Linked DNA regions of Novipirellula artificiosorum. The protein of the gene in region 3 interacts with the protein of the main gene of each other region in a pairwise test. Links are inferred from orthologs where the notes say so. Each region holds a gene or a part of one and is shown on either strand. Other genes may lie near its edges.

Region 1 (7,578 bases), on a different replicon or contig from region 3:
AGTGGATTCCATAGTGGTATCCAATCGAGCCCCGTACGCTCGGCCACGTAGTCGTAGAGCGGCGTATAGAAATGGCTGACATCCCGGAACGCTAAGCGATCCACTCCGAGCAGCGCGGTTGCAAACAACAACAAGGCGACGGCGGGCCCGACTCCGTGGTCGACGCGACATCGCCAGTTCATGAATCAGCCCTAACGAGGGCCGGTGACGATTCCGGTTTGCGACTGAGTCCGCAGCGCATCGGCGCGCTCAAGTACGTTCGGTGTCGGTTCGAGCGTTTTGGGCACCAATTGGACATCTATGATTCGTTCGTCGCGAAGTTCGCCTGGCCAGAGTGTTTCGGAAACAAAATCGAGGACCGGCCACTCGTACCAAGGTGGATTGAGCCGACGGCGAATGGTTTCGGTGCGATAGCCATCCTTTTCGACCCGGATGTCGCGTGCACCATAATAAACGAAACTGGTGGCGGCTGGACTCGTGCCAATCACCTGATTATCCACGGAAATCGTCGCTCCGGGGGGGCTGGTGCGAACGGTCATGCGTCGCCGCACGCACCCCGAGCTGCTCAGGATGCCCACGACGACGATCCATACCGCAAGAGAACGAAACCATCGGGTATGCGAGGGAATCGTCATTTCGGCTGATCGTTCGTGCAGTGCTTTGGATTGCAAGCTTTTCTTGTTCCCTGGGATGGTAAACGGCGTCGAGAGGACGTGTGGTACCAATTTTTGCCGACGGATCGCTAGAGCATTTTTGCCCTTTCGCAGGCCTGCATTACTTCCGAAAAAGCACGCCCCACCGTGCTCAAGCAGACGACTTTAGGCCGCGACACCCCCGAAGTGTTGCCGCGGAAAGGCACTGGAGTGCTTTGCCACCGCTAAATCTTAGGGTAGTGGATCTTGTTAAAGATCCTAAGACACGGGGATCTTTGCCAAGATCCACTACCGGTAACCCTCATTCCTAGATGTAACGCAGAACGAGCCCCCAAAAGGAAGGTGGAGCAAAGGACGAATTGCAGGCCAGCAGTCCCGAAAATCGTCAGAACCGTAGCATCCGTTGCCTCGGATCCGCCGCGGGGCGAGTTGTCAGCAAACAAAGACCGATCGGATCCAATCGGATGCTACACTGAGGGATCCGCCCCGTACGTAGGCGGACGTCAGCGGTTTTTGCCAAAGGTCTCGCATGCATCTTCAATCCTTCTTGCTGGTCGTGATCTCGCTCAGTTGTGGATCACTTCCACCAGCGACGGTGGATTACTCTCGGGCGATTCCTGCCACGATGGGGATGATCGCTGCTTGGTGGATTCTATGCCATCTCGCCGCTCGAACGACGGCCCGCCAGGTCCAGGCAGACCGAATCGACCCTCTTGTCGGTGCCCGCTTACTCGAAAAGCAGCTTGATATTTTTCGCTGGCTTGCCCTCGGTGTGGTGGTAATGTGTTTGGGTGGGTTTGGCATCGCTCGGGGCCTCGACGGAATCGCCGTGCTTGAGGGGTCGTTGTTTCTACAGTCTCTGGTGTTGCTGCTTCCCGCCGTGATGTTGGTTTCGGCCAGTTGGTCGGCCGAACATCGTTACGGTGTGTTGATGGACTATGCGGAGTGTGGGCTCAAAGAGCACATCGGTTCGGTGGTCCGGTCGTTCCGCAGCAGCATGGCTTGGTTGGTGATTCCGATCATGATTTTGCTCGGTTTAGCGGATGGAGTTTCGCGGTTGCCCCTTACGGAAATTCAAGCTGGCTTGTTGATGGTGGTTGTTTCGCTGCTGTTCGTTTGTGCTGGGTTGCCATGGTTGGTGTCGCGCTTGTTCAAGACGTCCCGGCTTGACGATACCACGGAGGCTTGGGTTCGGTCGCTACTGTTTGCCGCCAGGCTGCAGCGAATAAGAATCGTCCGCTGGCAAACCGGCGGTGCGACCTTCAACGCGCTGATTACAGGTTTTGTACCGCCGATTCGAACTTTGTTGTTGTCCGATCGGTTGATGGATGAACTGCCTCGCGATCAAATTGCCATGGTGGTGCTCCATGAGGCGGCGCATTTGCGACGTCGCCACATGCCACTACGGATGTTGTCGATTCTGCCTGCTTGGGGGATCGGCACGCTGATCACGCGAATCGCAGGTGATGCACCCTATGCGATGGCTGCTGGCAGCCTTGCGGGGATTGTCCTCACCATGCTGATTTTACGGTGGGTTGCCTACCGAACCGAATTCGACGCGGATGTTCAAGCCTGCCGGTTGGCGGAAAAGATTTCTGGCGACGTTGAGGAGGTTCCCACCACTTATGCGTCAGCCGCCGCAGCGCTATCGGCGGCACTGCTTCGCGTGACCGAAGGCCATCCTGAAACTCGCCGTCGGACCTGGCTTCACCCCGGCGTCGTGGACCGAATCGAGTGCATGCGTCGATATCGCAAAACGCCAGCCACAAACAACACGACTGCAGGCACGGTCGCGAATCCAGCGTAGCGGTGAACGTTGACCAATTGGTGCATGGTCTCGGTGGACGTGATCGGCAGCATGATGATGAACACCGATGCGATCGTGACCAGTCCCATCAAGATCATCGCCCAAAAGCCGACGGTTTCGACGGTCCTCGCAGGGCCGATGGCTCGTCCGCGGGCCAACCAAAGGACGGCGATCATGGGCAAGACAAAGACAAGCACGCCGCTGCTCATCATGTGAACCAATAAAACATTGCCGCCCAGATGCGAACCGCCCAGTGAAGGTAACGCCGTCAACGTCAAGATTACGACGCTGGCGATCAGCCCCACAAGACAAAGTCGTTCGATTAGTTTGATCATGGTATCCTTCGCTAAAAAACAGACCCATATTGGCGGAACGACGCAACCGGTTGAAAAGCATTCTAGACGATGGTTTGGTTACGACTAAACAGTCGCGACGCAAGTGCACCAATGCCAATCAACAAACTGATCGACAACACGCCAATCGATGCGGCGATGATGAACTTGAATAACTTGCGACCCCCAAACAACTGGTTCCACAGCAGCACTTGGTTCGGGTTGGTTCCACGGACCTCGGACATGCGGACTGCGGCCAATTGGTCAGGTCCGGGACCCACGGATTGGACGGTCGAATCAAAGATGGCGGAACCTTCCGAATGGCATTCCAAACAGCCACCAACACCGAGCGACCAACCGGCCGGCCGAACGTTATGAGCGAGTGGCCAAGAAACCATCTCGACCGCTTCACGGTTCTTGATCGCATCGTCCGCAAGCTTAACGATCGACTTGCCGTCCTCACTGGCTTGATAAACGAAGCCGCTGGAAACATACACGGCGGTCTCGATGCCCAGTTCCGCTTCGATGCTTTCCAACGCCGCAGCAACCTTCTCATTGAACGTGGTTTCGCCAAGTTTCTTTTGAGCTGACGCGAGCTTCTCGTTTTCTTCGTCCGTCAACTCGGTTGCGTCCACTTTGGCTCGTTCTTCGCCAAGGACCTCTTTGCGTTCGCTGCTGCTCAGTTCGGGCAACACAATTTCTTCGACGAAGCCACGACGCACACGAAGTGTTTTGCGAGTCATGTCGTACACTTTGGCTGGATCGACAGGGGTCAGCTGACCTTCGGCGAGCGTTCCCCAAAAGGCTGGCCAGATGGCTCGGTGGGGTGAGATCTTGCCATCTTCACCTTGTGCGAACACCGGGGCAACCATGGCGGGTAACTCTTGACCCGTGCGATGATCTTTCGATCCAAGCCCGTGCGCAAAGCTCGTCATGATCCGCTTAGCTTCGTCCGTTGGGATCGGCCCCGAATGGCATGCGGTGCAGGAAAGCTTTTCAAAGTGAACCGGCGGCAAACCTTCATGCAACGGCATCGGCGAACCCAAGCGACCACTCCGAGCAGCGATCTCCGTATCGATCAGCGACACCGACTCATCGTCGTGGTCTGGACCCAAGTGGCACCCGGCACAGGTCAACGTGTCCATCACGATGTGCATTTCAGGGTCAGCGGATTGTTCGCTTTCCCCTTCGAATCCTCTCACAATCGCATGGTCAATTCCATTGCGATGGCAATCGGTGCACTGCATACCCGATTGCAGATGGACATCTTGATCGTGAACCCAGCGAGATTCGATTCCGTGCTCATCAACCGTTCGTTGGCTGTGGCATTGATAACACGCATTGTTCGACGGCTTGCGGATCAAATCCATGAACACGGTGCCATCGGGCGAGAATTTCCGAGCGTCGTACGTCACTTTGGGGAGCTTGCTTTGGACCGATTCGTCGGCTGGGTCCGAGCCGTCTTTGATCCGCGAGACGCTGCCATCCACCTCACCGAGTCGCATTCCCGCGGTCGCAGCCCAGGCAAAATTCTCATCTTCGATCTCATCCCTTCGTGCGTTGAAGTCGTACACGCTGGGGCTGGCATGGCAGATCATGCAATCGACTTCGAGCACGCCGCTCAATGGCCAGCGGTCTGCGCTCGCTGGTTCGGCATCGGATTCGGCTGCCTCGTCCGGCAAGGCGGGTTCCTCTGAAGCGGTCGATTCCGTGACGGATTTGCCAGCCGCAACGCCACCTCCGGGGATTCGGCCACCGAATTGGTGCGTCATGTCCCACGGGGAAACCCCCAGATCGCCGGGATCAAAGAGGCCTTTCCAGTCACGATAAGAGAGTGGCAACTGGGTCCCCGAACGTGTCTCGGTCCAAATCCAAGGTTCCCCGCGACGGCCGTCTGGCGAATCGCCTAAGAAGGCATTGAAGTGCCATCCATGCGAGATCGCCTCGTAGTCATGGCAGCGACCGCATGTCATCAAGGGCGAATAGGGCTTGTCGGAATCGGGTGTGATTTTGCTGTTGCCTGCATCGTACAGGTCGATATGGTGCAGCATCCGTGTGTCGGAGTCGGAATGAGCAAACCGACTTTCCGCGGCATGCACCCCGTGGGCGGAAAGCAGCAGCAGCGAAAGAACCACCGCCGCGCGGCACCGAAACGTCCGAACGATTGAGAATTTCATTCGATTTTTGATTAAGGCGGGTTGGTTGCCCCCAAAAGGAGCCACCCATTCACGAGTTGTCTGGTCACTACCATAATGACCGGGTGAGACTCACTTTTATAAACCATTTTGCCAGGAGACGCGACCATGGGACGATCCGGAGTGATTACGTTCAAGGGAAATCCAATGACCTTGGAGGGAGACGATTTAGCGGTCGGTTCCAAGGCCCCTCCCTTCACGCTTCATTACGCTGAAAACGGGATTCAAACGTTGACGCTCGACCAATTGAAGGGCAAGCCCTCGATCGTCAGCGTGGTGCCCAGTTTGGACACGGGTGTGTGTGCGATTCAGACGAAACGGTTCAACGAGGAACTTGGATCACTCGGTGATCAAGTCAATGCCGTCACGGTGAGTCGCGATTTACCGTTCGCGCAAGCTCGTTTCTGTGGTGCCGAGGACGTCGACATGCGGACGGCCAGCGATTACCAAACCCACGCCTTTGGCAAAGACTATGGTTTGACCATCGAAGAGCTGAAGCTATTGACCCGAGCGGTGCTTGTGCTGGATGCCGAAGGCAACGTGGCTTACAAGGAAATTGTGCCTGAAGTTACGAACGAACCCGATTATGCGGCTGCGATGGCTGCGTTGCGGATGCTCGTGTAGAGGCCCCATGCCCGAAGCCAAGGATCCCGCCGCGATCGTGGTCGCGGCGCTTTACCGTTTTGTTCGATTGCCCGATTTTGTACAGCTCAGGGAGCCTCTCCTTGAGCAGATGGTGGCTGCGCGTGTTCGCGGGACGTTGCTATTGGCGATCGAGGGGATCAACGGGACGGTGGCGGGGTCGCCAGAGGGGATGGAGGCATTCATCGGTTTTCTACGCAGCGATCCACGCTTGGCCGACGTCGATATCAAACAGTCCTTCTGCGACGAGATTCCTTTCCGTCGTTCGCGCGTGCGATTGAAGAAAGAAATCGTCACGCTTGGTGTCGAGGGGATTGATCCCAATGATTCCGTTGGAACCTACGTGGACGCCGAAGATTGGAACGAACTGATCGACGATCCCGAGGTGGTGCTGATCGATACTCGCAATGATTACGAAGTCGCGATCGGAACCTTTTCTGGAGCAACTAATCCGCAAACCGGCTCGTTTCGTGAGTTTCCTCGATTTGTTGACGAGCACTTGGACCCGTCGAAGCACGCAAAGGTCGCGATGTTTTGCACCGGAGGCATCCGCTGCGAAAAGTCCACAGCGCTGCTCAAGCAGCGCGGCTTCCAAAAGGTTTACCATCTTCGTGGTGGAATCCTGAAATACTTAGAGAAGATTCCCAAACAGGCATCCAAATGGAACGGCGACTGCTTCGTGTTCGACCAGCGTGTTGCTGTCACGCACGGTTTAGAAGTGGCTGACCACGTTCTCTGTTTCGGATGTGGGTGGCCGGTCGATCGCGAAGCCCAACAGCACACCGATTTTCGCCCCGGCGTCCACTGTCCTCGTTGCGTGAACGAATTGACGGACGAGCAAAAGAAACGGTTTGCAGAGCGGCAGCGACAATGGGAATTGCAGAATCGGGAAGACGAAGTAACGCCCTAATGCATGTAGCCTTGAGGCGATAAGCGAACCAGTTTGGTGCCCTCTCGTTTCCACAATCCGGTGCGTCCGATCGTTTTTCCAATCTGAGTCAACTCGTAACCGCAACTGCTTTGCAGGGCAAGGTCGGCATCGGCTTGACTCATCGTCAAGATCAACTCAAAATCTTCGCCGTCGCTCCATGCGTGTTCGAAGGGGCTGCGGCCGGTTTGCTCGGCAAGCAGTATCGCGTCATCATGAATCGGGATTGATGCGGTATCAAATTCAATCCCCACCCCGCTGGCGGCGCAGAGTCGGTCGAGATCCAACGACAATCCGTCGCTGATGTCGATCGCTGCATGCACCTCGACGAGTTCTCGCAGTTCTGCCGCCAACGCGACGCGTGGGACCGGCCGCAAATGGCGACCCAGGATGCTACCTCCGACATTGCCGGTCACCAGCACCGCGTCTTGTTCTTTGGCGCCACTGCGAAGCCAAGCCGATCCAACGGGAACATGCCCAAGTAACGTGATGGTGATCGACAAGGGGCCATCATAGGTCGACAAGTCACCACCCGCGATCGCCACCTGGAACTCTTCAGCCGCTTCAAGAATCCCTTCATAGACCTGACCTGCGATTTGCGTTGCCTTTTGTTTCGGCAGTGCCAAGGTCACCAGGGCCGATCTTGCAACAGCGCCCATCGCTGCGATGTCACTCAGATTGATCGCCATCGCTTTGTAGCCTGCGTCGGCGAGCGCATGCTCGGCCGAAACAAAGTCGACACCATCGATGATCTGATCGGTACAGGCGATCAAGGCCCCGGAATCCGGCGTGATGACCGCAGCGTCGTCACCGATTCCAACAGCAACCTGAGGTAACGAACGACAGCGACCACGTAGGTACGCGAGAAAGGATTGTTCCATGGATGTTGAGCTTTTCGGTATCGTGGTGCGCAATCCTGATATTTTATTACGCATGCGTTGACTTGTGAAGGCGATGCGGTGGCATTAACTTGTTCTCTGACTGCTGCTTCTGCCCCTTTTCCCGCCTGTCATAAAGGACA
Region 2 (8,856 bases), on a different replicon or contig from region 3:
GTGATGGGTTACGGATACAGTAGGCCCAATCTTCGATCTCTTCGCGATAGCCACGACTCACCGGCCCCGCGTCGGCCGCTTTCGCGGTCGGTGCGGCAAAGTCGCCACTGGCACTCGTATCGAGTGCATAGCCGCCGCCAGCGTTTTTCGAAACACCCACCTTGCTGCTGGTGTCGCTGTTGCGGTACAGCAGGACGTCGGTTTCCTTATCGAGAATCAAAGTCCCCTTGGTTCCCATCACGACTTCGCCCCAGCCGCCGAAACCGTTGCCGTTGATCGACGAATAAGTCACCACGACCTTCTTGTTCGGATCGGTGTCGTAGCCGGCAACCGGGCCATAATTCTGCTGGTCAGGGTTGGGGTACATTTCAACGCGGTCGTAATACCCGACATCAAACGTTTCCGAGTAATCCGGCCCCGGGAATTCGAACATACAGTAAACATGGTCACCGACTTCACGATCGAGCGGCATGATGTGACGCCCGCCGACTGCGTGAACGCTCAAGGGGTGGACTTTCTTGCCATCATCACGTAGCGAGCTGAGGAAGATGCTAACCGCATCAAGTTGGTGGCTACCAAGTTCCGCCATCAAACCGGCACCCGTACGATCGAACAAACGCCAACGATGCAGTTCTTCCATCGAGGTGAAAATTTTGTCTTGAAGGGTGAACTGCTCGTATCCGAACTTAGACGGGTCGACATTTTTGTCTGCATCCCAAGCTTCCCACTGGGCCACTTCCATTCGCAGCCGCTCCACGTCTTCTGCGGGTGCGTCTGCAAGTTGCTTACGGCGGTACTCCAAGTCCTTGGCGATCCGGTCGAACATCTTTCCGTTCTTCATCTTTTCGCCACCGGGAATCGGCATCGACCAACTATCGGCTCCGGGCAGGTTGCCACGATGCCACTGGGCACGAATGTGATGCAGTTGGCCGAGTAGTCCCCAACGGATCAAGTTCACCGCGTTGTCGTACTTGACGTTGTAGTGACGTTGGTGGCCCGTTGCGAGGTGGATTGGGTTACCAGCTTTGTCTTCCAATTCCGCCGACATCCGAGCCATGACTTTGCACTGAGCCACGTTGTGCGCCATCAGTTTTTCAGTCAACACGTGCAGCCCACGCTCCATTGCTTGAGCGGCAACGGGTGCATGCAGCCAAAGAGGGAGTGCGATGATGACCGCTTCGATATCGGGATCGTCAAGGCAAGCCATGATCCCGCCGTTGCTGCCATCGTAGACCTTCACGTTGCGGCGAGCTTCGGCTTCATTCTTGTAGCCGGCGATATTGATCAAACCAGGCCGACGTCCAAGGGCTGCTGGACTCGACCAGTCACCGTTGAATGCGCGGAATTGGCTGAAGGGACGGATGTCACAAATCGCTTTGACGTCGACGTATTCCGGGTTACAACCGCCGATCAAGACGTTGCCTTCGTCACCGGTACCAATCACCGCGACCCGCACGGGGTCGTTGACTTTGCCATACCCGAAGTAGGCAGCCCCAAGCCCTGCACCGCTGACGGCACTGGCCGAAATGATGCCTCTCAGGAAGTCGCGACGGTTAACGTCATAATAGCTGCCAACGGCTTCGTAGTAATTTTCTTTGCCAACTTCGCGTTGTTCAGCGGAAAGCTTGTCAACCATTGTAATGCCTCGTGATTGGTTTGTTGTCGCTTGTAGTAATTGTATGCAGGAACGTTAGAAATGTTCCGATTAAACTTCGTCGTCGCTGGGGGTACCCCAGACTTTTCGCACGATCAGGTGAAGGAAATAGTCAAGACCGGCGAAACGCCCCGCGCCCGTTCCCGCTAACACCAGACAACCCATCGCTTCGATCAATTGATAAATACTCGATGTCGGTCCCGTTGCGGGCGGGAATTGGCTCAATACGACTGAACCGAGAAAACCGGCAGCGGCTAACCCTGCAACGGGTGTAAAGAGCCCAAGTAACAGGCATAAACCAACGGCAATGTCAAAATAGGGCAAGATCACGTCAATGATACTGGTGTCCATCAACGCGCTCAGCGGCTTCCTTAGATGATAAGCCCCATGCGTCTCCATTTGTTCACGGCTGGCGACCGAGTTCTGAGCGATGATGTAGTTTTTCCATACCGTGTCCACTTGCTTCAAAGTGGGCGCAGCTTTGCCCTTCCATTCCTTGCGAATGGTTTCTCGCTGGCCCCCGAGGCTGGCAACCCCGTCTCGAGTCGGGTCTTGGTCCAGCTTCTCCATCCGAGCTTTGCCCAACTGATATTCTTCCAGATCCGTCGCGTTCTCCTCCAGCACCGATTCGTACTGGATCACCGATTTTGCATAGTTTTCCTGAGCTTGTTGTCGCTGCTCGTCGTCAAATCCAAAATGATCGGCCACTCGATCGCGGTCCGTCGCCCACTGCAACATGATCGCGTCTTTGTCGAGCCGGATCGAACCGTCATGGTCCCAGACCATGCCACGAAATTCTTCCGCAAACGGCCCCTTGGCATTCACGAAAAACGGAGCGGCGGTCCAATTGCCGGCAGCGTATTTTTCGATGCCTTCCGTATAGAAATGCCATCCGATGGTCAGCCGAAGCAACACCAACATGGTCGCTCCGATGATGCTCAGCAGTCTCGGAGAAAGCTCCCAACCCACGGCCAAACGCAGCGGCACCAATAATTGCTTTCTCACGGAATGCAGACTCCTAGTCAGGGGGATCAATAGCGGGAAGCAGCTTTTTAGCAGGCTGCTAACAAAGGCAAGGTGGGAAGGAACGCGATTGCCGCCTGAAGCTGCCTTCAACGTTTTACTGGAGCCCATTATGGCAGCTCGCGTCATTAACGCCAAGGAGAAGCCTGGCAAATTTCCCAACTCCACCGCTGCGGCAAATCGTCCCGAAAACCGCTTGCCGAGAAGAAGAAAAGAGTCTCAATGCGCGACGGGTCGATCCGCAGAACATTTTTAGAGATTCGACTGTCAAGTCACTGACCTGTCGAGGTCGGATCGTTAGGCTAAGGAGGTTCTTGGCCGATCGATCCCCGCTTGAACCTCGTCCCTTGAATGGATGTCCCTTGAATGGATCCTGAACTGAGAGAGTTTGCATGAACGCACCGCTGGCCCAACCGACGACGGACTGCTCGCAATCCCCCCCCAAGCCATTTGCCCATCTGCATTGCCACAGCCATTACAGCCTGCTCGATGGCGCGGGCGACATCGGAAAGCTGGTCAATCGCTGTGTCAGCCACGGCATGAATGCGATGGCACTGACCGACCACGGTAACCTTCATGGGGCGCTCGAATTCTACCGCAAAGCTAAAGATGCCGGGATTAACCCCATTATCGGTTACGAAGCCTACATTGCCCCGGGAAGCCGGTTCGATAAGGGGGGCGCGGCCAGCAGCAAACAGGCAAGTTACCACCTCACCTTGTTAGCGAAAAATCGCACAGGCTTCGGCAACTTGGTCAAATTGGCCAGCGCCGCATCGCTCGAGGGCTTCTACTTCAAACCACGGATCGACAAGGAAATCCTGGAAAAGTTCAACGAAGGCATCATTTGCCTCTCCGGCTGTGTGAGCAGTGAATTTAGCCGAGCCATTTTGAAAGGCATCGAAACCGAAGAGCATGAAAAGGAAGCCCGCGATATCGCGGGATGGTTCCAGAAGGTGTTTGGCGACCGTTATTTCATCGAGATCATGAACAATGGGGTGGAGATCCAACGTCAGCAATTGCAGGGGGCAGTCGATATTGCCAATCGTGTCGGCATCCCGTTGGTGGCCACCAGCGATTGTCACTACGTCGATCAATCCGATGCCGAAGCTCAAGACATCATGCTTTGCATCAACACCGGGCGTTTTCGCACCGACACGTCACGGATGAAGATGGAGAACGACCAGTTCTTCTTACGCAGTCCCGGCGAAATGTACGAAAAATTCCCCGGACTGGAAGACGCTGTTGCCCGAAGCCAGGAAATCGCCGATTCGGTCGAAATCAACATTGAGCTTGGTAAACATTTCTTTCCCAAATTCGAGTGTCCCGACGACAAAAAACCGATCGACTACTTGCGAGAACTTTGCGTCCAAGGATTACTCGAACGTTACGAAGGCGACTCCGAACGGATCGTTGACGGGGAACTCTCCGAAGAAGTCATCGCGAGGCTCGATCGCGAGTTGGGCGTCATCGAAAAACTGGGCTTTCCGACGTACTTTTTGATCGTCTGGGACTTCGTCAATTATGCTCGCGATCAAGGCATCTCTGCAACGGCTCGTGGCAGCGGTGTCGGTGCAATCGTTTGTTACGCATTGTACATGTCACACGTCTGTCCGCTGCGATACGATTTGCTATTTGAACGTTTCTTGGACGAAAGTCGGACCGAACCGCCCGATATCGACATCGACTTTGAAAAGGAACGTCGTGTCGAGGTGATCGACTATGTCAAGCGTCGATACGGCAACGAGATGGTATGCCAGATCGGCACGTTTGGAACCCTGGCGGCGCGAGCCGCCATCAAGGATACGGGTCGAGCGCTCGGCGTGCCGCTGGCACGGGTCAACCAAATCACCGAAATGGTTCCTGACGAGCTCAAGATCACGATCAAGAAAGCCCTCGATAAGAGCGCCGACTTAAAAATGACCTACGACGCGGATCCCGAGGTTCGCGAACTGCTCGATCTGGCGATGAAGATCGAAGGCTTGGCCCGCAACATTGGAACGCACGCAGCAGCGGTGGTGATTGCCGATCGGCCGCTGACCGAATTCGTGCCGCTGACGCGCGTGCCCGGCAAGCAGGATGTGATCACCCAGTGGTCGATGGGGGACGTCGAAGCGTCGGGATTGCTGAAGATGGACTTCCTCGGTTTACGCAACCTGACGATCCTCAGCCGGACCGTGAAGTTGATCGAACAAACGACCGGTGAAGCAGTCGATCCACTCAAGTTCCCGCTTGACGACAAAGCGAGCTACGCGCTACTGCAGCGGGGTGAAACCAAGGGGGTGTTTCAACTTGAATCGGGTGGCATCCGCGATCTGTTGACGCGAATGAAGCCGGATCAGTTCAGCGACATCATCGCGACGGCAGCACTTTATCGACCAGGACCACTCGAAGGCGGCATGGTCGACGACTACGTGAACATCAAACACGGTCGTCAACAACCCGAGTACAAACATCCGGTGCTCAAAGACATCTTGGAAGAGACCAACTCGATCATGGTCTACCAAGAACAGGTGATGCGAATCCTCAACCGACTCGGTAACGTGCCGCTTGCCAAAGCCTACACCTGCATCAAGGCGATCAGCAAGAAGAAGGAAGCGTTGATCAACCAGAACCACGACGTTTTCATCAAAGGCTGTGGAGAAAACGGACTCGGCGAAAAGGATGCCGAAGAAATCTGGACCCTGATCGTTAAGTTTGCGGGTTACGGTTTTAACAAATCTCACAGCACCGCCTACGCACTGGTTGCCTATCAAACCGCCTACCTCAAAGCTCATTATCCGGTCGAGTTCATGGCAGCGCTGCTGTCGAGTGACATTTCAGGACGAAACTTCAAACGCAAGGATGCGCTCGTGGAGCATATGGAGGATTGCGACCGGATGGAGATCGAGATCGTTCATCCCGATGTGAACACCAGTGATGCGGATTTCTCGGTGGCCGATTCAAAGATCTTTTTTGCCTTGTCGGCGATCAAAGGTTGCGGCGGTCCCACGGCGATTTCGATCACCGAAGAACGAAAGAAGCACGGGCCTTACAAAGACATTTTTGACTTCTGCGAGCGTGTTGACCAATCCGCATGCAACAAGTCTGCAATCGAAACGCTGATCAAGGCGGGGGCGATGGACAGTTTCGGCGGCAAGCGAAGTCAATTGACCGCGGTGATTGAACGCGCGCTGCAATCGGGTGCGGCAATGCAAGCCGATAAGAAGAGTGGCCAAGCGAGCTTGTTTGGCGCGCTCGAGGAACAGGAAGACCATTCCGAAAAACCCGTCATCACTCCGCTGCCAGAGATGGACGAGTGGCCCGACCGAGAAAAACTGCTCGCCGAAAAGGAAGTCCTGGGGTTCTATCTCGACAGCCACCCGTTGGCGGAATTCGAAATGAAGCTAGCAACCTTTCGAACGCACACCACCGACGGGCTCGCCGACGTGAAAGACCGTGGAGAAGTGACCCTGGGCGGTATGATCAGTTCGATCAAAATCGCCCACACCAAGAACCCCAAACCCGGCGCCCCGTCAAAGTATGCCAACTTTGATCTGGAGGACATGCAGGGAGCGATTCGCTGCATCGTTTGGCCCAAGGGTTTTGTCGATGTCGGCGACCACGTCCAACCCGACGCCGTTGTGCTCGCCCGTGGCAAAGTGGATCGTCGCGGCGGAGGCGACGAAGCCAATTTGATCATTGACGAGCTGATCCCGCTTGAAGGGCTCGACCAGCGTTACACCCACGGCATGCGCGTCCGCATCGACGAACAAGAACATACGCCGGAAACGCTCAATCGATTGCGAGAAATCCTGCGTGGTTACCCAGGGCCAAAGGAAATGCTGATCAGCTTGAGTCTGATCGAAGGTGAAATCGTCCACATGAAGAGTGACAAGTACAAAGTTGACATCACACCCGAATTGCGGACACGCATCGACGATTTGCTCGGAACCGGTCACTACAAGCTGATGATGAGCAAACCGTCGGGAAGATGATACTTCGTCTTACAGGTATTCGCGTTTTTTGACCAAACCTGGCATCGGAATGCTGTAGCGGCCTTCGGCGTTGGCTTTTAACGGCGATTCGGACTCCAATGTCAGCTTGTCGATTTCGGGTGCAAACTCGTGATTCTGTGACATGAAGTGCTCGAGCGTGATTTCTTGTCCGGTGTGAGCCGCCATCCGCCCCATCGAAGTGACCGCGCTGGCCATCACCCCCCGTTCGACCTCGTTGTAAGGCGTGTCGGTTCGAATCGCTTCAATCAGATCAACCCATTCTTCGTAGTAGGGGTTCGGTTCCGGTTGTGGGAACGCCCATGTGATCTTGCTCTTGTCGAAATTGTGACCTTCGTAAATGCGAGATTTCGCCGGCGTGTGCGAGGCACTGCTGATCACGGCCAAGCCCTTGGTACCATGCGCAAAGCTGGCAAATTCTTGTTTGCATCCTGGAATGGTTCGACCATCGACCATCAACTTCGTTCCATCAGCAAACGTGTATTCGATTCCGTAGGAGTCGAAGTTTTGGTCGACACAATCGCCTCGGTAATGGCGTCCGCCGACTGCAATCGCCTTAATAGGCCAATCGTTTTTCATCCAGCACGACTCGTCGATGTTGTGGATCAAGAAGTCGCTGACCGCACCACCGCTGAGCCACAAGAAACCGTGGAACTTACTGATCTGGTACATCAAATCACTCAACCCCGTGTCGTTGGGCGGAGCCGCAGCCGAGCCCGTTGGACCCGCCATTCGGTACGCTCGCATCATGGTCACGTCACCGATTTCGCCGTCTTGAATCCGGTCAAACAACTCTTGGCGACCCTTGCAGTGGCGGCACATCAACCCCACGCCGACTTTCAAGTTCTTGTCGAGTGCCTGCTTGTTTAGTTCAAGCATTCGATTCGAGGTGGGCCCATCAACCGTGACCGGCTTTTCCATAAAGACGTTCAAGCCTTTTTCGATCGCATAGGTGAAGTGAACCCAGCGGAAACCGGGAGGCGTTGCAAAGATTGCGATGTCGCCAGGCCGCAAACAATCGAGCGCTTTCTTGTAAGCATCGAAGCCGACAAATTGACGCTCTTCGGGAATGTCCACTTTCTTGCCAACCTTCGCGTGTCCCGACAGTGCGGCATGCGTGCTTTTCAGGTTCTTCTCGAAGACGTCGGCCAAGGCAACCAACTGCACCGGACCATTCTCGACCTCCAAACAATTCATTGCGGCTCCGGTTCCTCGGCCGCCACACCCGACAAGGGCGACACGAAGTGTGTTGTCTTCCGCCGCGTGAACCGGATTCGACGCAGCGGCAACGAATGTGGATGCCGCCGCGATGGTTCCCGTACTCTTCAAGAATTGACGACGGGAGGCATGAGACGCTTGGAGTGGATTCATAGCAAATTCCTTAGGGTAGGATCGAAAACAAGGAGGGGAGGGAAACGATGGTTTGGTGGTTACTCTTGGTCGATTTGCAGCGGCTCTGTCTTGCCCCACTTTTCGGCCTTTTCTTGATCCGAAGGCTCAACGAGTGGACGGACAACGCGGAAACCGACGCCGAGCGCATCAGTAAGGTACCAGATGCTCTGAGGCAATTGAGGATCTTGTTCTTTCCACGCCTCGGAAGATCCTTCGCGGACCGCACAGCGAAGCATCTCGGGATCGTCATCCCAACCGCCGCCACGAACCACGCGAGGGAAAAGAGTGTTAGGGATGGCAAGTGGATTCTTTGCTTTCTCGCTCTGTGAGTAGAAATCCTCGACATACTGATCCAACACCCATTCCGCTACGTTGCCGTGCATGTCGTGAAGCCCCCATGGATTGGGCTGTTTCTGCCCCACCTCGTGATAGGTGTCGTCGCTGTTGTCAAAGTACCAAGCGTAATCGTCCAGATCGGCCGGATCGTCGCCAAACGAATAGGCGGTTTGGGTGCCGGCACGAGCCGCATACTCCCATTCCGCCTCGGTCGGCAACCGATAGTATCGCCCCGTCTTCACCGACAACCATTTACAGTACGTCCGTGCAGCGTGCTGCGTCATGCAAATCGCGGGGAATTGCTCCTTGCCCATCCCGAAGCTCATGTCCGTGTAGGGTTCGGTTGGTTTCGAGACACCATCGACCAACGCGTCTCGTGGCGTTGCCGCCAACGACATCATCCGCCGACGAAGCTGGTCCATTTGTAGACCCCATGTATCGTATTGGTCCCAGGTGATT
Region 3 (7,435 bases):
ATATGGGATTGACCTGCGACGATTTTCGCGACCGCATTGCGGCGCAAACCATCGACAAAGTCTCGCTCGACATCAGTCCTCCGTTTCGGCCAGACTTAATCAGCGAGGCGGAGTACCAGAAGTCGAAGGCTGATTTTGACGAGGGCCAAATCGATCGTCAGTGGCGTTCGATTGACGGTCGTTCGCTTGCCAAGGGCCGGTTGGTCGACTTGGCCTACGAGAAAGCCGTGATCACAACCAGCTATGGTACGACCGAGGAGGTCCCGATCAACGAGCTGAGCGAACCCGACTTGGCATACATTTCCGAGAATTGGGGGCTGCCCAAGGAATGCTTGATCGAACAAGTTGTCTACACACCGCGATCCTGGCAGCCAATGACCATGACTTGGGCGGCATCGAATTTGTGCCACAAACCGCTGTACTTCGAAGATGTCAACTTGGAGCGATACGGTCACACTCACGGTCCGCTGTGGGAGCCCGTGGTATCTTCGGCACACTTTTTTGTAAACATCGCGGTATTGCCGTATAAGATGGGAGTGCATTCTCCGCATGAATGCCAATACGCACTGGGGTATTACCGCCCAGGCAACTGTGCCCCGTGGATCAAACCGCCCGTGCCGATCAGCGTGCGTGGTGGGTTGACTCAGGCGGCCGTGATGACCGGAGCGTTTTGGTTGGTCCCTTAATGAACTCTCTGCGAACAGCAATCAGCGATGTCACCTGCAATCGAGCTACTAAAGCCACTGGTCGCCTATCCATCGGTCAGTTCGAGCAGTAACGTTGCCTTGACTGGTTTTGTTGCGGCGCAGCTTCAAACGCTGGGCTTCGATGTCGAGATCACAACGTACCGCGATCCAGCGGGGATCGAAAAGGCGAATTTGGTTGGTAAGCGATTGCCGCCAGACGGCTGTACCGATGGTGGACTTGCCTATTGCTGTCACACCGATGTGGTTCCGGCGATGCGGTGGTCGGGGCCGGGCGGTGATCCGTTTCAAGCAGTGATTCAGGATGATCGGGTCTATGGTCGGGGCACCTGTGACATGAAGGGATCCTTAGCTGCGATGCTAGCGGCGGTTTCACAAATTCCTACGGAAAGCCAATCGCTTCCAATCTGGATCCTTTGTACGGCGGACGAAGAGGTCGGATTCGATGGGGCGAAGCATTTGGTCCGCCTATCGGCCGCGTACCGTGAAATCGTGGCTGCACAGCCCGTTGCCATTATCGGCGAACCCACCGAATTGGGCGTTGTCCATGCCCACAAAGGGATCGTCGGTTTTCGGATCCGCAGTTACGGTCGCGCTGCCCACAGCAGCACCGCGGACGGGATCAACGCCAACGTGGCGATGGTTCCCATGTTGCAGAAAATCGCCGAGCTGAATGCTCGAACCCTCAGCGATGCACGATACCACGACCACCGATTCGATCCGCCGACATTATCGTGGAACTTTGGGTTCACCGACCACGGCACTGCGATCAACGTTACTACGCCGCTGAGCGAAGCCTGGGTCAGCTTGCGAATGATGCCAGAGATCAACGGTGAAGACTTGATCGTCGAAGCGAAAGACTTTGCGACATCCTTGGGATTGGAGTTCACGCGGTTCGGCGGAGGCGAGCCGGTATGGGTGGACGCCGAAGCACCCTGCATCCAAACCATGTCCGCACTCGCGCACTGCCAACCGCGAACGGTATGCTATTCGACCGACGGGGGCCAATTCACGGAACTGCGTCAATTGTTGGTGTGTGGGCCGGGTGATATCGCGCAAGCGCACACGACGGACGAATGGATAAGCATCAAGCAACTCGACCATGGGACCGAGTTGTATCGCAAGGCGATTCAAACATGGTCCTGCAGCGAAAAACGGTAACGAACAAAAGCCCTGGCAAGGGACCTCGCCAGAGCTTTCGCTTGATTCATGTTCACGCGCTGAGAGCAATCGAACTACTTCAGTTCGACGGTTCCGCCCGCTTCTTCGACTTCGGCTTTGACCTTTTCGGCGTCTTCTTTCGACACGCCTTCTTTCAAAGTCGCGGGGCAGCTTTCGACCATCTTCTTGGCTTCCATCAGCGAAGCGCCCGTCAGGTTCTTGACGACCTTGACGACATTCAGCTTCTTGTCGCCAAAACCGGTCAAAACGACGTCAAATTCGGTTTGCTCTTCGACAGCAGCAGCGCCGCCCTCGCCAGCCGCAGGAGCCATCATGACACCGCCACCTGCAGCAGGCTCGATGCCATGCACATCCTTCAGGTAGTCGCTAAGCTCTTTTGCTTGCTTTAGGGTCATGTTAGCGATCTTGTCGCCTAGTTCTTTCGCATCGGCGCTAAATTCTGCGACTGCAGTGCCTTCTTCGGACATTTCTAATACCTCAAAAACAGTTGGTGATTTGTTACGGGAATGACTAACAAAAGAGCAACTACTCGTCGCCTTCTGAAACTTTCTTGATTTGACTGTTGAGCTTCTTACCCGGGCCGAGCAATGCGGCGGACAACTGGGCTCCAGGACCAAGGATTTGACCCACCAGCAGCGAAATCTGTTCTTCACGGCTTGGCCATTTGCTGACTTCCTTCAATTTGTCAGCGTCAAGCTTTTCGCCATCCATGACGCCGCCATTGGCGGAGAAGCTCTCGAACTTGGCGGTGTCTTTGTCAAGACGGACCAGCTCTTTGACGAGGGAGACGAAGTCCGTCGCTCCCCAGCAAACCGCAACCTGACCTTGAGTGCCCTCAAAGGCAGGTGCCAGAGACGACCCCTCGGTCGCTCGACGTGCGAGAGAATTTTTGACGACAAGGATGCGAATATCTTTCGCATCCAATTCGCCGCGAAGTTCATTGGTAGTATTGGCATCCATCCCGACATAGCTGACCAGCACGGCGTCTTCGACCCCGTCCAGCTCACGCTTGATATCGCGAGTTACCAATTCTTTGACGTATTTACTCATCGTTTGGGTTCACTTAGGTGTGATCGATTGCTTCTTTGGCATTCTTTGATAAAAGCATTGTTACCTAACAATACTTTCTGGGGACCACGCGAGCGCTACAACGCGATCCTCACACTTGGGCTCATCGTCGCACAGATCGCAACGCCTTTGACATAAGTGCCCTTGACCGATTGAGGCTTCATTCCGTTAACGAAGGAAAGGAACGCGGCAATGTTCTCGGTTAACTTAGTCGATTCGAAACTGAGTTTGCCGACCATGGCGTGGACGTTGCCACCCTTGTCGTTACGAAACTCGACCTTGCCCGCCTTATATTCGCTGACGACTTTCGCAACGTCGGGCGTCACCGTTCCCGCACGAGGACTCGGCATCAAGCCGCGAGGTCCGAGAACACGTCCAAGAGGGCCGACCAGTCCCATCATGTCGGGGGCCGCGATACAGACGTCAAAGTCGGTCCAGCCGTCTTTGATTTTCTTGGCCAGGTCATCCTGTCCGACGACGTCGGCTCCGGCTTCTTCCGCGGCCTTGGCAGCGTCACCTTTGGCAAAAACGACGACGCGTTGCGTCTTGCCGATGCCGTTGGGAAGCACAATGCTGCCACGGATAATTTGATCCGCCTGGTTCGGGTCAACACCCAAACGCATGTGAACTTCGACCGTCTGATCGAATTTAGTCGAATCGTATTTTTTGAGTGCGTCAACCGCCTCACCGAGAGGCAAAGGATTGGCGGGCTGCTTTTCGAGCGCCGCGCGATAACGCTTTGATTTCTTTCCCATATTTGTCACGACTTTCGTGTTGTCGGGTGGTTTGGCGAGTCTCACCGATCCTGAACGCTTCCGGGGTCGACGATCGACATCCGACCTGCGTCAGTGGCAAGCTCTCCCACTTGTTGGATCACATCCACGTTAAAGAGGCGTGGTAGGCCGAAGCCCTGTGAAGCGAAGAATGTCGCGAATCAAAGGTGAGTCGTCAACGCCAAACGTAGGCTGTTGGGCCACTTTTTGGTAAGATTCTTCGCAGGGCTCGGGGAAACTGCTGCAGGAAACAGGCAAAACTATGGTCGAGATCGCTCGTCACCGAGCTTTAGCACTGTTAACCGAATGCACCGGTGACGATATTTGGAGCGTGGAGCATTGCCGCGCCCATCGAGTTCCCGAGCAATGGATTGACGAATTGGCGGACAATTTTGAGTCGGGTTTCCGAGCCGATAGCCATACCATTTACTTCAAGGACAAGGTAACCAACCAATTCCGGGGCGTTCGTGATATCGATTTGGCGGTCCGTATCGCGGAGTCGCTTGGCTTGCAAGTCGATCGGGTGACCGCCGCGACGTTCAGTCGGCGAGGAATGGTGGCGGCGATCAAGCAAGCGATCATGGACGGCGATTGACGTTTTTTCTGCTGCAAAGGAGGATGGCCGAGTAAAAGGAGGCTTGTCGAAATGTGGCATCGGCTGCCATAATCCCCAGCCACGAGCAAGATGGCAAACGCAGTCAATGGATGCATCCATTTTCAAATAGTCAGAATAGACAAACGTTCAACAGCAATTTTTAGAGAGAAGACGCGATGGCAGGCCGTAGCAAGAAAAAGGCGGAGACAGTGTTCTTGGTTTGCGAAGAAACCAACGACTACAACTACACCTTGCAGCGAAAAGCAGGTGGCGAAAAGCTGCGGCTGAAGAAATATAGCCCGCGTCTTCGTAAGCACACCTGGCACGCTGAAAAGAAAAAATAGCCTCTCCCCGCATGCTACGCACTTGATCGTTTCGCGGCTTGACGTTCTCGCTACTTTTGGAGTTCAAGGATGCAGCGCCAGTGGCGGATCATTCCTCACGATACCTCTCGCGTCGAACAACTTGCGAAGACCGCGCGATTGCCCGCGGTGGTGGCACAGTTGTTGGTCAGCCGAGGTATCTATCGCGCGGAGGATGCGGCAAGCTTCTTGTGCACCAAGCTGACGAACCTGCGCGATCCCAATGAGCTGCCGGGCGTTGTTAAGGCGACGGAATTGATCGTGTCGGCGATCGATGCCAAGTTGCCGATCACGGTTTATGGCGATTACGACGCGGACGGTATGACCGGCACGGCGATTCTCGTCAATGGCCTCAGTCTTCTCGGCGCCAACGTCAGTTACCATGTTCCGAATCGACTCGAAGACGGGTACGGTTTGAATGAGGACGCGATTCGGAAATTGGCCGATCGTGGCAAGAAGATGATCATCTCGGTCGATTGTGGAGTCACCAGTCGAGCTCACGCCGATCTTTGTCGCGACCTTGGCGTGATGCTGATCATTACCGACCATCACATGATCGACGGAGAACTGCCCAAGGCTGATGCAATCGTTCATCCGCGGTTGCCAGGTACGGCTTACCCTTTTGGCGAACTCTGTGGAGCAGGTGTTGCCTTCAAGCTGGCTTGGGCGTTGTGCCAGCAGGTGTGTGGGGCAAAAAAAGTCACCGAGCCGATGCGGCGCTACTTAATGCAATCGCTGTCATTGGCAGCCATTGGAACCGTCGCGGACGTCGTCCCCTTGTTGGACGAAAACCGCGTGCTCGTCGAGCATGGGCTGCGAATGCTGCAGGCGGAACCGCTTCCTGGCTTGGCCGAATTGATGAAGGTGACCAAGCTCGACCAATCTTCGTCGCTGAGTTCCGAGAGCATTGCGTTTACCCTTGCACCCCGGCTGAACGCCGCTGGTCGATTGGGCCAAGCCCAATTGGCGGTCGAACTGTTGACGACCCCGGCTGGCGAACGGGCGGTGTCGTTAGCTGAATACATCCACCAATTGAACAGTGACCGCGACACCTTGCAGCGGAGCGTGACGCTGGCAGCGCAGAAGCAAGCTAAGGCCGAGTTCGATCCCGAATTGGACCCGGCGCTCGTGCTCTCGGGTGTCGGTTGGCATGCAGGAGTGATTGGGGTGGTGGCGGGGCGTTTAGCCGAGAAGTACGCCAAGCCCGTTTTTGTTCTGTCGCTCGATGCGACGGGCAAGAAAGAAGCGGTGGGATCCGGACGCGTTGGGGGGACCGATATTGATTTGCATGATGCTCTCAGCGAGTGTAGCGAGCGGCTGATTCGCTTTGGGGGCCATAAAGCGGCTGCGGGATTGACGATCGACGAGCAGCAGATCGATGCCTTTCGCGGCGATTTTTGTGAAGCGATCACCAAGCAATGGCAGGAGCGAGGCGTTGCACCCGAGATCGTCATCGATGCCGAAGCTTCCCTGGGGCAATTGAACCTCGAAACGGTTAAGCAAATCGAAAGGCTCGCTCCATTTGGCGCAGGCAACCCTCGGCCTGTGCTTTTCTGCGGCGATTGCGTACTTGATGAGCCCGCACGCCGCATGGGGGGCGGGGATCGTCATTTAGCCGTCAAGCTACGCCAAGGCAGCAAGACGGTTCGAGGGGTCGCCTTCGGAGCCGGCGATTGGTGCGACGCATTGAACGAAGTGGAGGGTCCCATCGAAATTGCTTATCGTCCGGTGATCAACGAGTTTCGTGGGTTCCGCAAGGTCGAGGTTCATCTCGTGGATTGGCGGGTCGCATCGTCTCGCCGCGAGGGTCGCGTCGATCAAGCAGGCCAGGCGTTGGTGTCGTAGGCTCTGCTCGGTGTTTCTTTTCGGTGTTTCTTTTCGGTATTACTTTTCGCTGCTACAACGCCACCTGCTCTCCACCACCGATCGCACTGCGCCGGCATGCATCCACGATTTGCTGAGTTTTCAGTGCCAATTCGCTGTATCGAGCGTCGACCTCGCCATCGATCGCGATTTGGCTCATTCGCCGAACCATGTTGACTTCTTGAGCATTTGATTCACCCGATGAGTATTCGTCGATCGAGTGCAGCTCGCTGCGTTGGCGGTAGTTCCACCGGCAATTGGCAACCTGCAAGTCATGAGCGTGTCTTCCCCAGTGGACTTGGCCGTCATAAAACGGCAACACGAAGTCATTGACCGACAAGTAGCCATTCGAGCCGGACACGATGGCCGTTTGTTGGTTGCCCGACAAAAAGGAGCAGTAGAATGCAGCGGACAACTCGTCGGCGAAAAACATCTCGGCGGAAAACGCCCCCGGGACTTGATGTTCTGCGTTTTTGCCGCCGATCGCCGTCAACGTTTGCGCCGACACATGGTGTGGCATCTGCAAGTCCGTCAACCAGAGGGTGAACCGAATGCAGTACCAACCGAGATCTCCGACGCAGCCGTGTGGTTCCAGCTCGCAATTTGCGCGAATGTTCGATGCTTCGAACGCATCATCACTGGGAAACGAAAAGTGTGTTTGAATCCGCCTCAGTTTTCCAATCGTGTTCGGGTCCCGCAGTTGCTGGCAGATTTCGGTGATTCGCGTCCCGTGGTCAAACATCACTCCATCCATGAACTGGACATTGGAAGCTCGGCAGGCATCCATCATCTCGGCGGCGTCTTGCGCATGGATCGCGACCGGTTTTTCGCACAAGACATGTTTGCCTGCTTCGGCGGCCGCGATGACCCATTCCTTTCGTAGCCCGG
Region 4 (7,650 bases), on a different replicon or contig from region 3:
TCAATCGATCGAAGATCCAGGCTGCACTTCGCCCATCGGTTTGCCAGTCGATCGTCCGTCGCGATACGTTGCCCGAAATCACCTATTCGAGCGAGAGCTATTTCACGCACGAAGAATTGGATCTCTTGCGGATGCCGGTCTCGAGCATCGCGGTCGATCGGTTGTTGCCGACCGATCCGGTTGTCAAAGGGGATCAATATGTTGTCGAATCGGAAAGCTTGAGAGCGTTGTTTGGCTTGTCGGCGGTCGATGCCTCGGAAGTCAAAGGCGAGATCGTTGCCTTGTCGACCAAGGAAGCTCGGGTGCAGCTTCGTGGTAACTTGGATGGCAGCGTGGATGGCGTACCGACCAAGCTGCGGATCGTGGGAAAGTTGACCTTTGACCGGACAATGGGGGTCACCACATGGTTGGCGATGGCGATCCATGAGACGCGTGATATTAGCAAGGCGGAGCCTGGATTTGATGTCGCCTCGACCATCAAGATGATTCGAAAACCGCTCGACAAACCGTTTGGATTGCAGGCCCAACCCGAGCCTCTGGATATCCGATCGGGGATCCCCGAGGAACGGCTCTACGTCGAACTGCAAAGTGATACGATTGGAATGAGCACGCTGATGGATCGACGTTGGCGGATGATGAGCGACAAGGCTGGCTTGACGATGATGCGGATGATCGAGAACGATCGCAGTATTGCGCAGTGCGATTTTCGCCGTCTGTCTCGTCTTGCTGGGGACAAGCAATGGACCATGAATGCGTTCCAGCAAGACGTTCGAAAAACGCTGGGCGAGCAGTGGCGAGAATTTGTTGTGGCGAACGAACGGGTGACAGAAACCGGCCTCGTTGTGATGACTCTGGTTGCTCGCGGCGCGGTTGAAGAAGTGCCGATTGAGTGGGTGATTCAACATTATTCGGATGATTCCGGCCGCCGCGTGCTCGCTACGTTTACAATGGAAGGCGATGCTGCGGACTCGTTTGCGGGTTCGGATGATCAATTGGCGAGTACGCTGCGCATGATCCATCAGCCCTCCGCTGCACAAGAATTGCCTGATTTGGCCGAGCAGGAATCCAGCAAACCGGAGGACCGGTTGAGCGACGAATCGATTCAATCGGCCAGCGACAGGCGATAGGAAGACCCGATTTGGCGTTTCGAATTCGCTGCCTTGGCACGCGATGTTTATTGCAACTCTTTACCCGATGGTATGACGATGGTTTCAGGTCGATTCATTTTGTCAACAGCGATCTGCTCCGCAGTTCTCTTGTTCTGCTGTTGTGCCGATGCGACGTCACAAGATTCGGCGACGGAAGCTGCAGCGAAGCAGAGCAGCGCGGAGAATGACCCGACGACGGAGGAGCAGACTGAGTTTGCGCCCGGCGTCTTGACGGTTGTCCCGCCTGCACCGAAACCCGACGAAACGACCGACGGTCCGCTTGCACTTCAGACCTTCCTTGATGGACATCCCGAAATCATTTGGGGTGGCGAATCCCATCCCGATGGAATGCCGCATTTTGATCCTCGAAGTCGGATGCTTGCCGAAATGGCCGAAGAGGTTTTCTTGCGTCGTGAGATCTACTGCTTGGAGTTTTCCTTCAAACCGCTACGACAAATTTTGACGGACGTGCCACGACCCGATGGTCGGATGCAACGCAAACTGGTTTGGTACATGGTGTTCCGGATCCGCTATCGGGGCGGTGACCTGCGACCCGCTGCGGACGAGGTGGGCGGCAAGGACGTGTACGAACGGATCGAATCGGTCAGCTACCAGTCGAGGCGAGTGTTCCCGATGTTGGTCCTGAATAACCGCATCAGCGGCAACCGTTACACCGATCGCATCTTGCCGACCGTGAAGCAGAAGATCGCGATTCGGGAACAGATTACCGCACCGCTTTACAATACCGTCGAGATTTCTCGCGTTGAAATCCCTAAATCCTCCGACACGGCAGCGCCCGGCGTTTGGGGTGTGGCGACCTGGGAAGATGTGGATCCCGATTTGGATTTCTTTTCCGTCGACGTCTTTGGGCTGACCAATGCGTTCGAGCAAGACGGCGAAGGTGCCGATGCTCCCTACCGAAAAAAGGCCCTACAACTGAATTTCTTTCGTCCCGGCGACAAGATTCAACAAATCAAAGACACCATCCGATTTGGCGTCCCCGCATACGAGAACAAGAAAGAGCAGGATTACGTGCTTCAGCAATACGGAATCGAGAAGCGACTCGACTATCGTTGGATTTTCCGATAAGATTTGCAGGGGCGGAACGATCGTTCCCCTCTTGCCACGAACAGCATGACGGCTGGCCGGCGCACAAGCGTGGTCAGCCGTTTTTTTTGTTGAAGTCTGAACGTCCAGCGAATCCCACTTTACGTTTCCCCATCTTTGTAACTGACTATGTTTGTTGATCGCGTCCGCATTGAACTGCAAGCCGGCAAGGGGGGCGATGGCTGCATGAGTTTTCGTCGCGAAAAGTTCGTTCCCCGCGGCGGCCCCGATGGCGGCGATGGGGGCGACGGCGGCAGTTTAATCCTGCAGGCCGGGGATGGTGTCAATAGCTTGGCGGCTTTCGCGAACCGGAGATTCTACCGAGCGCCCAAAGGGACAGCGGGCCAGGGATCGATGCGTTTCGGCCGCGCCGGTAAAGACCAACGTTTGTATGTCCCCACCGGCACGACGGTGATTGATGCCGAAAACGGTTTTGTCATCAAGGATTTGACGACGCCTGGCGAAGAATTTGTCGTCGCTCGTGGAGGCAAAGGAGGCCGGGGCAACGCGTCCTTCAAGTCGTCGACGAACCGCGCTCCTCGCGAACGCACGATCGGAGCTCCGGGTGAGGTTCGTGACGTCATCTTGGAACTCAAATCGATCGCCGATGTTGGCTTGGTCGGATTGCCAAACGCCGGTAAGAGCACGTTGCTGAGCCGGATTTCTGCGGCTCGCCCTGAAATTGCCGATTACCCGTTCACGACCAAACATCCGAATCTGGGGATCGTCGAAGTCGGGATCGAACGGTCGTTCGTGTTGGCCGATATCCCCGGATTGATCGAAGGAGCGAGTGAGGGGATTGGACTTGGCCACGAATTTTTGCGACATGTCGAGCGCGCAGGCTTGTTGGTCCATTTGGTGGAACCGGCTCCCGTGGACCGGTCGGATCCGCTGCAGAATTACGAAGCCATCCGAACCGAACTGGTCCAATACGATGCCTCGCTCGGCGAGAGGGACGAGATCTTGGTGGTGACCAAGTGCGAGATGCAGGGGGCCGAGGACGTGTCTGCACAGATCGCCGAGCAAACCGGTAAAGAGGTTTTTCTGATCAGTGCCCAAACGGGCGAAGGTCTCGAGCCGTTGGTCCAAGAGATCATGGATCGCGTCGAGCAGCGCCGTGAGTTGGCGGAAGCGGGACCCCAGGAACCGAATGTTGCCGGTGACGCACCGAAACCGGAAACGAAACCGAAGCCCAAAAAGCTGCCGCCGCACCTAAGCGGGTTAACGGCACAGTTGTCGGATGAGAATCAAGCGAGCGACTTTGATCCTGATGCGGAGACCTCCAAATGAATCGGTCTCGCGCTACGGTCGCGGTCGATGTAGGAAACACGGCAGTCAAGTTGGCGGTTGAATTGTCGCCGCACACCGCAGGCGACCACGCCGCGTGTCGGCAGCGGAACTTCGAGTCGTTGCCCTCGCGATCGTTCTCGCTCGATCACAGGCAATGGCCCGATCGACTCGTTCAGTGGATCAAAACGGAGGTCCAAGTCGAAGACGCGATTTGGCGAATTTCGAGTGTCCAGCGGCAAGCGGTGGAAAGGCTCCGACAACAGGTCGCTCAGTCCTTCCCCGATGCACATGTCGACCAAATCACTCGTGACCATTTGCCGATGCCGATCGATGTTGATGTTCCCGAAACCGTCGGCATTGATCGATTGCTCGGTGCGTTTGCGGCGATCAATCGATTCGACGGTCCCGTGATCATTGTTGACGCGGGATCGGCTGTGACGGTGGACTATGTCGATGATCGAGGCCATTTCGCGGGTGGAGCGATTTTGCCGGGATTGAACCTGCAAACCCATGCCTTGGCAACGGGGACCGATGCGCTGCCACCGATCGATTGGACTCGCAATCCGCCGCTGCGCGTGCCTGCAAAAAACACGACCGAAGCGATCCAGTTAGGTGTGTTGACGAGTGTGACCTCGGCAATTGATCGGTTGATTGATTGGTACAATCGCCATCCGAATCGCGGTCAGAACGGCGAGGCAATCGTCGTGCTTTGTGGCGGGGACGCGGCAGCCATTTCGGCACGAGTCGAGCGTCAGCACGTTGTGCATCATGGCCTCGTTTGTCAAGGAATTTTTGACCTGTCCCTCCCCCCCCGCCGCGAGATGCTACGATAGAGAGAGTCGCTGGGCTGGCCCCGCCCCCCGGTCCAAGTAACGGCGGTCCAAGATCCGTGCAAACTCCCCAGCAGCGGAGTGAGCGGTTGAAATTGCGGTCGGTCGAATTGAAGACAGCTTCCTTTTCCTTGCTCGGCATTTCCCATGACGGCAAACTCCTCCACCGATCCGCTGGCAGGCTTGTTGCCAAACGCCGATCCGCTAGCCCCCTATCGGATGCCGGTCGCGAAATCACCCGAGTTCAAGACACCGGTTTCAGCTGAGATTCCCCGGGCGAAGGTCGATCCCTCAGAGCCCGTTCCGTTTCCCAAGCCAACGCCTCGTCCCCAAGTGGATCCGGTGCCTGCTCAGGTCCCTGTGATTGCTATTGACGCTCAGCCGATCTCGGCTGGACCGATTTCGCTCAAGGAACCGGTTGACATCCAACCCGTGCCGCGAGCGACGCGAAGTGGCCGCCGCAGGTCGAACCATGCCGTTCCGTTGTTTGCACTTGCGGTCATGGCGATGACAGGTCTGATCGTGGTGTTGGTTTGGATTTTGATTTGGGGACCAGGATCGATTGCAAATCAAACGGAAAAGGGGCTGACGATTGCCACCCGACCGTTGGCGTCCGAACCCATTGCTGCTTCCCGAAACGGCGCTACCCCAGTGGTTGTGGATCGGGCGATTGGAAGCATTCCTGCGGTGCCAAGGCCGACGCCCGGCGTCCCGGTTTCGCCCCGTGAGTCGCTTGCCTTTGATTTGCAAAACCGCACGCCGACGGAACCCGCGCCGTCGACGAGCGTCGCAGCGCCGCCCGAGGATCCAAACTTGGGCGAGGATCCAAACTTGGGCGAGGATCCAAACTTGGGCGAGGATCCAAACTTGGGCGAGGATCCAAACTTGGGCGAGGATCCAAACTTACCCGGGGATCCACCCTTGAGTGGGGATCAGGCGATGACACCCCAGCCGATACCTTCGGATGAGGAGATGGCAACGCCCGCATCACTTGCTGCACGCGAGCAGTTGATCCAAGCGGCTCGCGATGCGATTGCTTCAGCAAATTGGCGACAGATGAAGTCGCTCGCGACCGCTGCCATAGAGGCTGACGGGGCGGAGGAATCGCAATCGGAAGCGGAATCGCTCTATCAAATTGCCGATCTGGCAACTTTTTATCGTGGAGGGATCGAACGGGGCCTCGAGACGCTCAAGACCGGTAGTGAGTTCGAGTTGGTGGATTCGTTACGGGTGATTGTCGTCGAAGCGACGGCCAATCGGTTAGTGATCCGCTTCAATGCACGCACGATTCCCTATGACTTCGACGACCTTCCGCTCACGCTTGCTCACAAAATCGCTACGTTCGCAATGAGTGGGGATGATCCGCAGACGATCGCGGGCAAAGGGGCGTACCAGGCAATTTGGCCAAAATCAACACTCGAACACCGTCAGCAAGCGGTCCGCTGGCTGCAATCCCTACCCGATCAAGTCGAGGGGGCCGATCCCGAGCGCATGGCGGTCAGGCTCGCGGAGATCTTTGATCTTCCAAGCCCTTGAAGCAGGGGGCATGCTCAGCGAGCAGGCTCGTTTTCGCGTGTGGCCTATCGAGTACAGCCGAGCGATGTCGAAGGTCGCCACCGTGGATCGCCACCTTCGCGATGGCGCTCCGCGAGAGTAGATTAGATTGGGTGCTTCCAACGCTTTTTTTCGATGAGTCCTTTTCCTATCATGCGAATCGTACTTTGCTTTCCGGTCCTCGATAAACATCTCCAACAAATCCAAGCGGCTGCGCCGGACGCAGAAATTGTCAACGCAGGCCAAGAACGTATCAACGAGCTGTTGCCGACGGCGGATATCTTCATCGGACATGCCAAGGTTCCGGTCGACTGGGATCGCGTGCTACGGGCGAACAAGCTGCGCTGGATCCAATCATCGGCCGCCGGATTGGATCATTGCTTGGTCCCCGGTGTGATCGAATCCGACATTCCGGTTTGCAGCGCCTCTGGGCTTTTTGCGCCGCAGGTGGCGGAGCAGACGTTCGCTTTGCTGTTTGGGCTCTTGCGACAGATCCCGTTGTTTATCCGGGCCGAAAGGACGCGTGATTTTTCACGTTTGCCGACCGATGATTTGCGTGGCAAGACCGTTGGGATCGTCGGTTTCGGGGGCAATGGGCGGATGATTTCACGGATGCTCTCCCCGTGGGAAATCCGTATGATCGCTACCGACTACTACCCGGTCGACAAGCCCGCTGAACTTGCCGAACTGTGGCCCGTCGATCGATTGGATGATCTACTCGGCCTCAGCGATATCGTGATTTTGACCTTGCCGCTGAATGCCGAAACCGTGGGCGTCTTTGACGCGCAGCGGATCGCCAAGATGCGATCTGGGGCGTACTTGATCAATGTGGCGCGCGGCGCGGTCATTGTCGAATCGGCATTGGTGGCTGCCTTGGCGAGTGGTCAGATCGCGGGTGCTGGCTTGGACGTCACCGAAGAAGAGCCGTTGGCAGCGACCAGTTTACTTTGGGACGACCCCAAAGTGATCATCACGCCGCATGTGGGGGCACAATCTTATTGCCGAGTGGATGACACGGTCGATCTGGCTTGCGTGAACTTGCGGAGGTTTCTCGCAGGCAAAGAACCCTACAACATCGTCAACAAGCATCTCGGGTTCCCCCACCCCTCGGTCGTGTATCGCGGCGAGTCCACAGCCAACAACGACGACCGTTAAAATGGCTCGTATGGTTTTCTGAAAGGGAGTGAGCAGGAATGAGCAGCAGTCATCGAAACGTGGGCCAATGTGCTGCCGTGATCAAAAAGGATGCAACGGCGAGAGGCGCCGTCGTCTTGCCTGAGTCGGAGCCCGAGTCCTTCATCTGCGAATTCAATCGTACCTACGCTTCGATTGGATGGAGAATCGAGTCGCTCGAGCCCACCAAGTTGATTCGCAAAGATCGGCCAAGAGAATAAGGGGCGATCGTCGTGGACCACCGGCTAATGGCTTTTACCACTTCGTATTCCGCCGCAGCTCAATTTTCGGGAAGGGCCGTTTCCTACCGGCCACACTCTCAAGTGATTTGGCCCGTGGGAACCGGCCCTACTCCGAACGCCTACTCGCAATCCAAGCTGAGTCGGAATACTAGGGCTGATTCGTTAATCCGGGATCGTCGCCATAGCCGAGTCCTGGGCCATCCAGCAGCCGGGTGGGTACCTCGCCGCCGCGCACCTCGAAGAAATCACGGAACTTGCCAAGCCATCGCTGGTTGGCTGCTGGCGCATACTGCCGACCATTGCTTT

What was found.
Region 1: the proteins of rplL (region 3) and trhO interact in binary tests that used the Escherichia coli proteins (3 or more experiments, as listed by UniProt). The link is inferred for Novipirellula artificiosorum from one-to-one orthologs.
Region 2: the proteins of rplL (region 3) and dnaE interact in binary tests that used the Escherichia coli proteins (3 or more experiments, as listed by UniProt). The link is inferred for Novipirellula artificiosorum from one-to-one orthologs.
Region 4: the proteins of rplL (region 3) and obgE interact in binary tests that used the Escherichia coli proteins (3 or more experiments, as listed by UniProt). The link is inferred for Novipirellula artificiosorum from one-to-one orthologs.

The regions. Positions count from the first base shown.
Region 1 is NZ_SJPV01000001.1:419,473-427,050, reverse strand. What follows is about bases 4,711-7,578. They hold trhO (oxygen-dependent tRNA uridine(34) hydroxylase TrhO), read left to right. Parts: upstream 4,711-5,618; coding sequence 5,619-6,539; downstream 6,540-7,578. Other genes in these bases: Poly41_RS01425 (thiamine-phosphate kinase), read right to left, coding at 6,536-7,438; tpx (thiol peroxidase), read left to right, coding at 5,096-5,611; Poly41_RS01440 (hypothetical protein), read right to left, coding at 4,711-4,969. In the rest of the region: Poly41_RS01460 (hypothetical protein), read right to left, coding at 1-182; Poly41_RS01455 (PEGA domain-containing protein), read right to left, coding at 192-635; Poly41_RS01450 (M48 family metalloprotease), read left to right, coding at 1,183-2,460; Poly41_RS01445 (hypothetical protein), read right to left, coding at 2,361-2,795; more of Poly41_RS01440, read right to left, coding at 2,858-4,710. UniProt on the Escherichia coli protein: Catalyzes oxygen-dependent 5-hydroxyuridine (ho5U) modification at position 34 in tRNAs, the first step in 5-carboxymethoxyuridine (cmo5U) biosynthesis.
Region 2 is NZ_SJPV01000001.1:109,901-118,756, forward strand. Bases 2,706-6,851 are described here. They hold dnaE (DNA polymerase III subunit alpha), read left to right. Parts: upstream 2,706-3,069; coding sequence 3,070-6,651; downstream 6,652-6,851. Other genes in these bases: Poly41_RS00255 (Gfo/Idh/MocA family protein), read right to left, coding at 6,661-6,851. Also shown: Poly41_RS00240 (Gfo/Idh/MocA family protein), read right to left, coding at 1-1,636; Poly41_RS00245 (DoxX family protein), read right to left, coding at 1,706-2,659; more of Poly41_RS00255, read right to left, coding at 6,852-8,040; Poly41_RS00260 (formylglycine-generating enzyme family protein), read right to left, coding at 8,100-8,856. UniProt on the Escherichia coli protein: DNA polymerase III is a complex, multichain enzyme responsible for most of the replicative synthesis in bacteria. This DNA polymerase also exhibits 3' to 5' exonuclease activity. The alpha chain is the DNA polymerase catalytic subunit.
Region 3 is NZ_SJPV01000007.1:170,710-178,144, forward strand. What follows is about bases 647-3,371. They hold rplL (50S ribosomal protein L7/L12), read right to left. Parts: upstream 2,354-3,371; coding sequence 1,940-2,353; downstream 647-1,939. Other genes in these bases: Poly41_RS19420 (hypothetical protein), read left to right, coding at 647-686; Poly41_RS19425 (M20 family metallopeptidase), read left to right, coding at 714-1,865; rplJ (50S ribosomal protein L10), read right to left, coding at 2,412-2,936; rplA (50S ribosomal protein L1), read right to left, coding at 3,032-3,371. Also shown: more of Poly41_RS19420, read left to right, coding at 1-646; more of rplA, read right to left, coding at 3,372-3,709; Poly41_RS19445 (FMN-binding protein), read left to right, coding at 3,990-4,322; rpmG (50S ribosomal protein L33), read left to right, coding at 4,499-4,666; single-stranded-DNA-specific exonuclease RecJ, read left to right, coding at 4,736-6,529; Poly41_RS19460 (Gfo/Idh/MocA family protein), read right to left, coding at 6,582-7,435. UniProt on the Escherichia coli protein: The binding site for several of the GTPase factors involved in protein synthesis (IF-2, EF-Tu, EF-G and RF3). Is thus essential for accurate translation.
Region 4 is NZ_SJPV01000009.1:61,209-68,858, forward strand. The notes cover bases 1,525-4,464. They hold obgE (GTPase ObgE), read left to right. Parts: upstream 1,525-2,384; coding sequence 2,385-3,545; downstream 3,546-4,464. Other genes in these bases: Poly41_RS22245 (hypothetical protein), read left to right, coding at 1,525-2,237; Poly41_RS22255 (type III pantothenate kinase), read left to right, coding at 3,542-4,378. Outside these bases: Poly41_RS22240 (hypothetical protein), read left to right, coding at 1-1,127; more of Poly41_RS22245, read left to right, coding at 1,206-1,524; Poly41_RS35015 (hypothetical protein), read left to right, coding at 4,523-5,911; Poly41_RS22265 (D-2-hydroxyacid dehydrogenase), read left to right, coding at 6,065-7,084; Poly41_RS22270 (hypothetical protein), read left to right, coding at 7,123-7,323; Poly41_RS22275 (mandelate racemase/muconate lactonizing enzyme family protein), read right to left, coding at 7,493-7,650. UniProt on the Escherichia coli protein: An essential GTPase which binds GTP, GDP and possibly (p)ppGpp with moderate affinity, with high nucleotide exchange rates and a fairly low GTP hydrolysis rate.